2 regions of the Fervidobacterium sp. genome follow, and region 1 is predicted to be linked to the other one. Evidence: riboswitches for the same ligand, from Rfam matches in the RefSeq annotation. Region 1 holds a riboswitch; the other holds the start of a gene.
The links. Region 1 has a riboswitch for thiamine pyrophosphate ahead of AC3M61_RS00825 (thiamine ABC transporter substrate-binding protein). Riboswitches for the same ligand answer to the same signal wherever they lie in the genome.
Positions count from the first base shown of each region.

Region 2: linked by a shared signal. The riboswitch ahead of AC3M61_RS07970 (sulfide-dependent adenosine diphosphate thiazole synthase) and the one ahead of AC3M61_RS00825 (thiamine ABC transporter substrate-binding protein) in region 1 are both predicted to bind thiamine pyrophosphate.

Region 1 covers NZ_DBOLZL010000006.1:41,476-44,897, reverse strand. Annotated here, with positions in the region: gene AC3M61_RS00830 (substrate-binding periplasmic protein) at 1-434, opposite strand, end outside; gene AC3M61_RS00825 (thiamine ABC transporter substrate-binding protein) at 640-1,623, opposite strand; TPP riboswitch at 1,736-1,846, opposite strand; gene AC3M61_RS00820 (MFS transporter) at 1,985-3,187, shown strand; gene AC3M61_RS00815 (MATE family efflux transporter) at 3,180-3,422, opposite strand, start outside.
Region 2 covers NZ_DBOLZL010000022.1:74,929-78,350, forward strand. Annotated here, with positions in the region: gene AC3M61_RS07965 (FAD-dependent oxidoreductase) at 1-926, opposite strand, end outside; TPP riboswitch at 1,193-1,305, shown strand; gene AC3M61_RS07970 (sulfide-dependent adenosine diphosphate thiazole synthase) at 1,400-2,227, shown strand; gene thiC (phosphomethylpyrimidine synthase ThiC) at 2,224-3,422, shown strand, end outside.

The DNA of each region.
Region 1 (3,422 bases):
TCTTGAACAATTCTCTCACCGGTAGCACCTTTCTTTACTCCAAAAGTGATTTTTTCGATGTCTCCATCCCACTTGATGTCTTTTCTAAGCAGTATCGCAAGTCCTGAATTAATATACGGCTGGGTGAATTTGAAGACCTTTTTCCTTTCATCGGTGATATGAATACCACCAGCTATTACATCTAAACCGAGTTTTGAAAGTACCGTAGTGTCAAGCGCAGAGAATGGTAGCACGTAGAATTCCACATGCATGTTGAGTTCAACTCCGATGACCCGCCAAATTTCGTATTCGATTCCAGAAAGCTTGTTGGACGTCCAGTATGCGTATGGTTCGCCTAATAAAAGTCCTACTTTCAGAAACTGACCGAAAGTATGCGTAAAAATTAGCAGTGTTGTTATAAGTAAAAAAATGAAAATCTGGCTTTTTGTTAACATTTGCACACCTCCAATAGTAGGCGGTAAATATGGGTTTTCTACAAGTTTAGACCAACGTACTGGCATTTTTGTTCAACTTTTTTCAACTTTTTCAGCTTTAATCAGTTACTTTTTAAAGGTCTTTAAAGGTCTTCAAAATTTAAAGCCTCTGGGGTGCCTGGCACTCCAGAGGCTTTTTAAATGCACTACTTTTTTACTTTTTCTGTTATCCAATAACCGCTTTTTCCCATTTTTTGAGTATCTCATCTAACCTATCATTAATACTTGGATCAAGTCTTAGTATCTTTTTCACAGTTGGTACGTATTTGTATACTTCTGGTAGCTGAACATCGATAACAGGGAACATCCACTGGTTCAGAGGTACTTCCTTTTGGAAATCTGGGGTGAGCATGAACTCAATGAATGCCCTTGCGAGTGCTAAGTTCTTTGCGCCCTTTACGATAGCTGCGTATTCCTCGAGCACGTATGCACCTTCCTCGAATATTATAGGCATGTACTTGATTGAGCCGTATTTGTACATACTGTAAGCACCATCTGTTGCATAACTTACTATCATATCAACTTCACCCGTTTCGAGCATCTTGAATGCTGCGCTCCATCCACTTGTAAATGTGAGTACGTTTTTCTTGATTTCCTTCCAAAATTCCATAGCATCATCTTCACCAAGTGCAGCAATAGTCCACATCAGGAATGTTAAACCTGTACTGGAGGTCCTTGGATCGATAAGGACAAACCTGCCTTTGTATTCGGGTTTTAAAAGGTCTTTGAAAGATTTTGGAGGATTCTTTATCCTCTCGACGTTGTAAATCATCGCCAAAGCACCGTAGTCGTAAACTGTACCGTAGTCGTTAACAAAACCTTTGTAGACAAGATTTTTCGAATTGGTGGCACGATACTTTTGCAACAAGTTCTCTTTTATCGCTTTTTGAAGCTGTTGAGGATTTAAACCGATAACAACATCAGCCTTAGGTGTGTTCTTTTCGGCGATAAGTCTAGCCAAAACATCTCCCATAGAACCAAAACTTACCACTTTAACTTTACACTTGTACATCTGCTCGAATTTTGGGACAACAACCTTTGCTATTCCACCCGCAAAACTATCGGATGTATAAATCACAAGCTCTGCGGAAAAAGCAAAAACCGTTACTATCAGCAAAGAGAAAAACACTAATCTGACCAGTCCTTTCATGTTAGTCCCTCCTTCTTAAAGTGTGGGTATTCTTGAAATAAAAAAATCCCTCCGCTTTTGTGTTTTCAACCAAGCGGAGGGAATTTTTAAAAGGCTTTTTATTATCTATCCTGCTATCCTGGTTCCTGGTCCCTCCGCCGGCATTACCCGGATCAGGTTCGAAGGGTCGGGAACTTGCATTCCCCTCTCAGCCCCGCATTCAGGAGCTCCCCTCCAGGATATGGGAAATATGATTGATTCTATTTGCTATTGTAACACACTTTTAATGCTCAGTCAACAGAATATAATTGGTGATGATGTAAACTTACTGATGTAATTGTATTTGAAGAAAGCTTCAAAACTGGATGTGGGGTGTTGAAATGTGAGCAGGCAAGGGATATTCCACAAGTATCATTTCCTTTCTTTTGTAATCTCCATTCAGGCATACCTTTACAGCACGTATATCAATTCAACTGCTGCAAAATTTGGTTTTTCTTTTACTCAGATAGGTCTTGTTAACCTTGCTTTATCTATAGCCTATGCAATAGCTAGTGTGACCTTGGGACACATTGGAACAAGATACGGATACAAAAGGACAATTTCTTTTTTAGCTGTATATCTTTTTATTGTCTCAATGTTCGGGCTTTTTGCTAACAACCCTAAGGGTTTGGTTATTTTTGCGGTTCTCCAAGGTGTCTTCTTTGGAGCATTCTTTCCACAAGTTGAAGGCTTGATTGCAAAATCTGAGAGTTTATTGAGGATAGACCCACCATCGATAACAGGTAGATTCACATTGTCTTGGAGCACGGGAAATATAATTGGGGTTGCGTTTGGTCCTTTTCTTACCGTAAAAGCTGCAAGTGCAATATTTGCTCTGGGTTTAGTAATTTCGGGTATGACAAGTCTGTTGGTTTCTTTAGACTACAAAAAGTTTGGAGATATCATCACATTTACACCTTACAGAAGGCTTCTTGAACATTCTCAAAATGCATCTGTTATCATGAATAAAAGCACGATGAGAAAACTCAGGTTGGAATACAGAATAATTCTATTCCTTGGTGGTTTGATTTACACATCTGTTCTGGCTAGTTTTCCCAAGTTGATGATGCTTGCAGGGCTAAAGCTTGAAAATGCAGGTTTTTTGACTGTGGGAGCAAATATAGGTGTTTTGCTCACTTTCGTTATCCTGCAGTCTTGGAAAGGCTGGGTAGGGAACGAGTATTTTTGTGGCATACTTTTATCAGTTGTTCCAATAACAGGATTAATAGCTTTTTTCGCCAAAAATCCTTTAATGTTCTTGCTTACATCTTTGTTTGCAGGTTTCAGTTACGCAGTTCCATATACATTCGCCATATTCTACGGACTTTTGTCAGAGGAGGAAGAGCACGGCAAACAAGGGGCTTTGCATGAAATGGTTATTGGACTTTTGTTCGGTGTAGGTCCGCTTGTTGGAGGAGTATTGTTTGACAAGTTTGGAGGAAACTTAGGTTTGTTAGTTTACGCATTTTCAATAAGTGTTGTTATATACCTTATTCAACTACTTTTTAATTTTTCAAGAAAACAAAAAAACCAAGCTACTAAATAACCCTCTTTTTATACCAGTCGGATTTTAAAAATGCGATGAACATAACCAAAACTTCAACAAATTCCGTTACAGGAAATGTCATCCACAGTCCGACAGCTCCTAAATGCAGCACAAAGGTGGAAATCAAAACAAACGGAACCATAACTCCCCATCGACTTAAAATGCCCGCTATCATTGGGATTGATGTCTTTCCTGAACCGAAGAACGCACTGGAGAGCCCCGCACTGAAAGATAT
Region 2 (3,422 bases), on a different contig from region 1:
GCTATAGTTCCCATTCTTACAGCATTTGTAGCGAGCGGGATATATTCGTAACTGTTAGTGGGAGTATACCAAACCGCCGCACTATCACCTGCAGCAAAAACATCAGGGTGAGACGTGTGCAGATAAGAGTCAACAATCAATGCACCGTTGGACAACATTTCCAATTTGCCTTTGAATAGGTCCGTATTTGGTCTGAAACCTGTAGCTAACACAACCATGTCAGTATCAAAGGTGTCCTTGTCTGTTATCACTTTCTTCACAAAACCATTTTCTCCTTCAAATTTCACAACTTTTTGCCCCAGCGCCAATCTGATTCCATTTATGGTAAGCTCATTCTCGAGTATATCGGTAAATTCCTTGTCCAGATACTTGGCTAATATTCTATCTGCTATATCTATCAAGACCACTTCTTTATTGTTACGTCTAAAAGCCTCTGCAAGTTCAACACCTATGTAACCAGCTCCGACTATAGTTATTTTATTGGCAGTTTTTGAATGTTTTACAATGTCCTGTGCATGGTAAAAATTCTTTGAAAGCATTATACCTTTCAACTCAACACCTGGAACATTTGGAATTATGGGCCAAGAACCAGTAGTTATCACAAGTTTGTCAAAGTTATCTTTGAAAGTTTCACCATTTTCGAGGTTTCTAACGAGAACAGATTTTTCTTCGATGTTAATATCAATTACTTCGTGCCTCATCATCATTTTTGCTCCCAAATCTGAGAGAAATTTAGGTGAGGCATAAAAGAGTTTCATAGGGTCTTTTACTACTCCACCGACATGTAGAGCAATCCCACAAGAGAGAAATGAAACCGTATCGTTTCTTTCATACGCCGTTATTTGGACCTTGTCACCATAGAGTCTTTTTGCTGTTGTAATGAAAGCCGTTCCTGCATGTGTGCAACCAATAACTACTACCTTCACAGCTTTTCCTCCTTTCATTTTGAAGAAATTCTTATTTTGTGGTTTAAACTGTCTTTTGTGATAAAGTTAACTTAAATACAATTAGATTATACTAAGTCTATGCTTATTTGTCAACTAACGTCTTACAATGTTTGGTCAATAAATCTTAGTTTTCCATGGAAATTAAGGATTTTTTCTAAATCTAATTATCAAAACGTTGTATTATTTTTTTCATTCTGTACTTGACGTGATTATATGGAAGTGATATATTGTATGTGAAAAAATTCAATAGCCCAGAGGGGAGCTCCATACTGCGGGGCTGAGAGGAAGGGGGCAACCCTTCGACCCTTTGAACCTGATCCGGGTAATACCGGCGGAGGGACATGGGCAATGCAAAGCTACAAATCTAATAAACTGCTTTTAACTAAAAAGTCCCTCCGAAAATTCGGAGGGACTTTGCTTTTTAAAAAAAGGTTGCATGGAGGTGTAAAACGATGAAGAAAGATTTGATTATCTCCAGGTTGATAGTTGAAAGTTTTTTTGAAAAGCTGAACAAAGCTTTGGAGGTAGACGTAGCTATTGCAGGTTGTGGTCCCAGTGCTCTTGCACTTTCTCTTGAGCTTTCGAAAAAAGGTTACAAGGTTGCAATTTTTGAAGCGAAGAACGAACCCGGCGGTGGTATTTGGGGTGGAGGAATGATGTTCAATGAGTTAGTGCTTGAAAGAGAATTGAAGGGCTATGTGGAAGAGCTTGGTATCAAATGCAAAGAATTTGGAGAATTTTTAGTTGTTGATTCTGTGCACTTTGCGTCTGCATTATTGTACCATACTACAAAAGCTGGAACGTTAGTATTTAACAATGTATTTGTCGAAGACCTTGTGATGTACGACAAGAGGGTTTCCGGAGTTGTAATAAATTGGATGCCAACAATTAGAGAAAGATTGCACGTTGACCCGATAAGTGTTATTGCAAAGTTTACAGTCGACGGGACAGGACATCCGGCTAATCTCGTAAGATTGCTTTCTAAGCGCGGAATTCTAGTTTCCGTTTCAGGTTCCACGGAAAATCTCTGTAGCTGCGGAACTGTTGAATATGAATTCCCAATGGATGCGGAAAATGGTGAGAAATTTGTTGTTGAAGGAACAAGAGAAATTTATCCTGGACTGTATGTGATGGGGATGGCCGCGGTAAGCGTTGGTGGAGGTCCAAGAATGGGACCTATCTTTGGTGGAATGATTTTGTCAGGTCTTAAAGCGGCGGAGCTAATAGAAGAGAGTTTGAGAAGAGAAGCAGTAAAAATTGATAAGGAGATGAAAATATGACGCAGCTTGAATCAGCACGTGCAGGGCTTATCACAAAGGAAATGAAGTATTGTGCTGAGTTCGAGGGTATCGAGTTCGAAAAACTCAGAGCACTGGTCGCCGAGGGAAAAGTCGTTATACCAAGGAATAAATTACACAATGTGAAAAGACCTATCGCGATAGGCGAACAAATGACAGTAAAGGTAAACGCCAATATAGGCACATCCGTAGGATATTCCTCACTAGAAGAAGAGTTAGAAAAATTAGAAGCAGCTTTAAATACAGGTGCCGATGCTGTAATGGTCTTATCTACCTGGGGTAATTTAACAGAAATGCGCAAGGAAATTGTTAAGAGAAGTCCTGTCCCGGTTGGTTCTGTTCCTATTTACGATTCAGCTGTGAAGGCTTATGCAGAAAAGAGGAACGTGGTGGATTTTTCTGAAAAGGATTTTATCAACATGGTTCTTCAGCATGCTGAAGACGGTATTGATTTTATGACAATTCATGTTGGGATAACAAAGCGAGTGTTGGAAAAACTGAAAAACTCAAAGAGAGTTTTGAAGATTGTCAGCCGTGGGGGTTCTATTATTGCTGGTTGGATGATTAAAAACAATAAGGAAAACCCATTTTACGAATACTTTGATGACATTTTACAAATTGCAAGGGAGTATGACATTACACTAAGCTTAGGTGATGGGATGAGACCAGGTGCTATTGTGGATTCTACGGATCCCCAGCAACTTGAAGAACTCTTTTTTATGCAAGAACTAGTTTTGAAAGCTTACGACGCTGGTGTACAAGTTATGTTGGAAGGTCCAGGACATGTTCCTTTGAATGAAATCGAACTGAATGTAAGGCTTATGAAAAAGATAGGATTGGGACGACCCATATTTCTTCTAGGACCACTCCCAACAGATAGAGGTGTTGGTTATGACCATATTGTTAGTGCAATTGGCGGGGCGTTAGCTGGTTATTATGGCTGTGATTTTCTATGCTATGTAACCCCTGCAGAACATGTAGGGTTACCGGATGCTGAGGAAGTAAAGGAAGGAGTGATTGCGGCAAAAATCGCAGCAGTTGTTGCAGATGTTGCACGCGGCAATAGAAAAGCAATGAAATTGGAAGAAGAAATGGCGAAAGCAAGAAGGGATTTTGACTGGAATAAGATGTTCAAACTTGCCATACATGCAGAAAGGGCTCAAAGAAAATTTGAGAA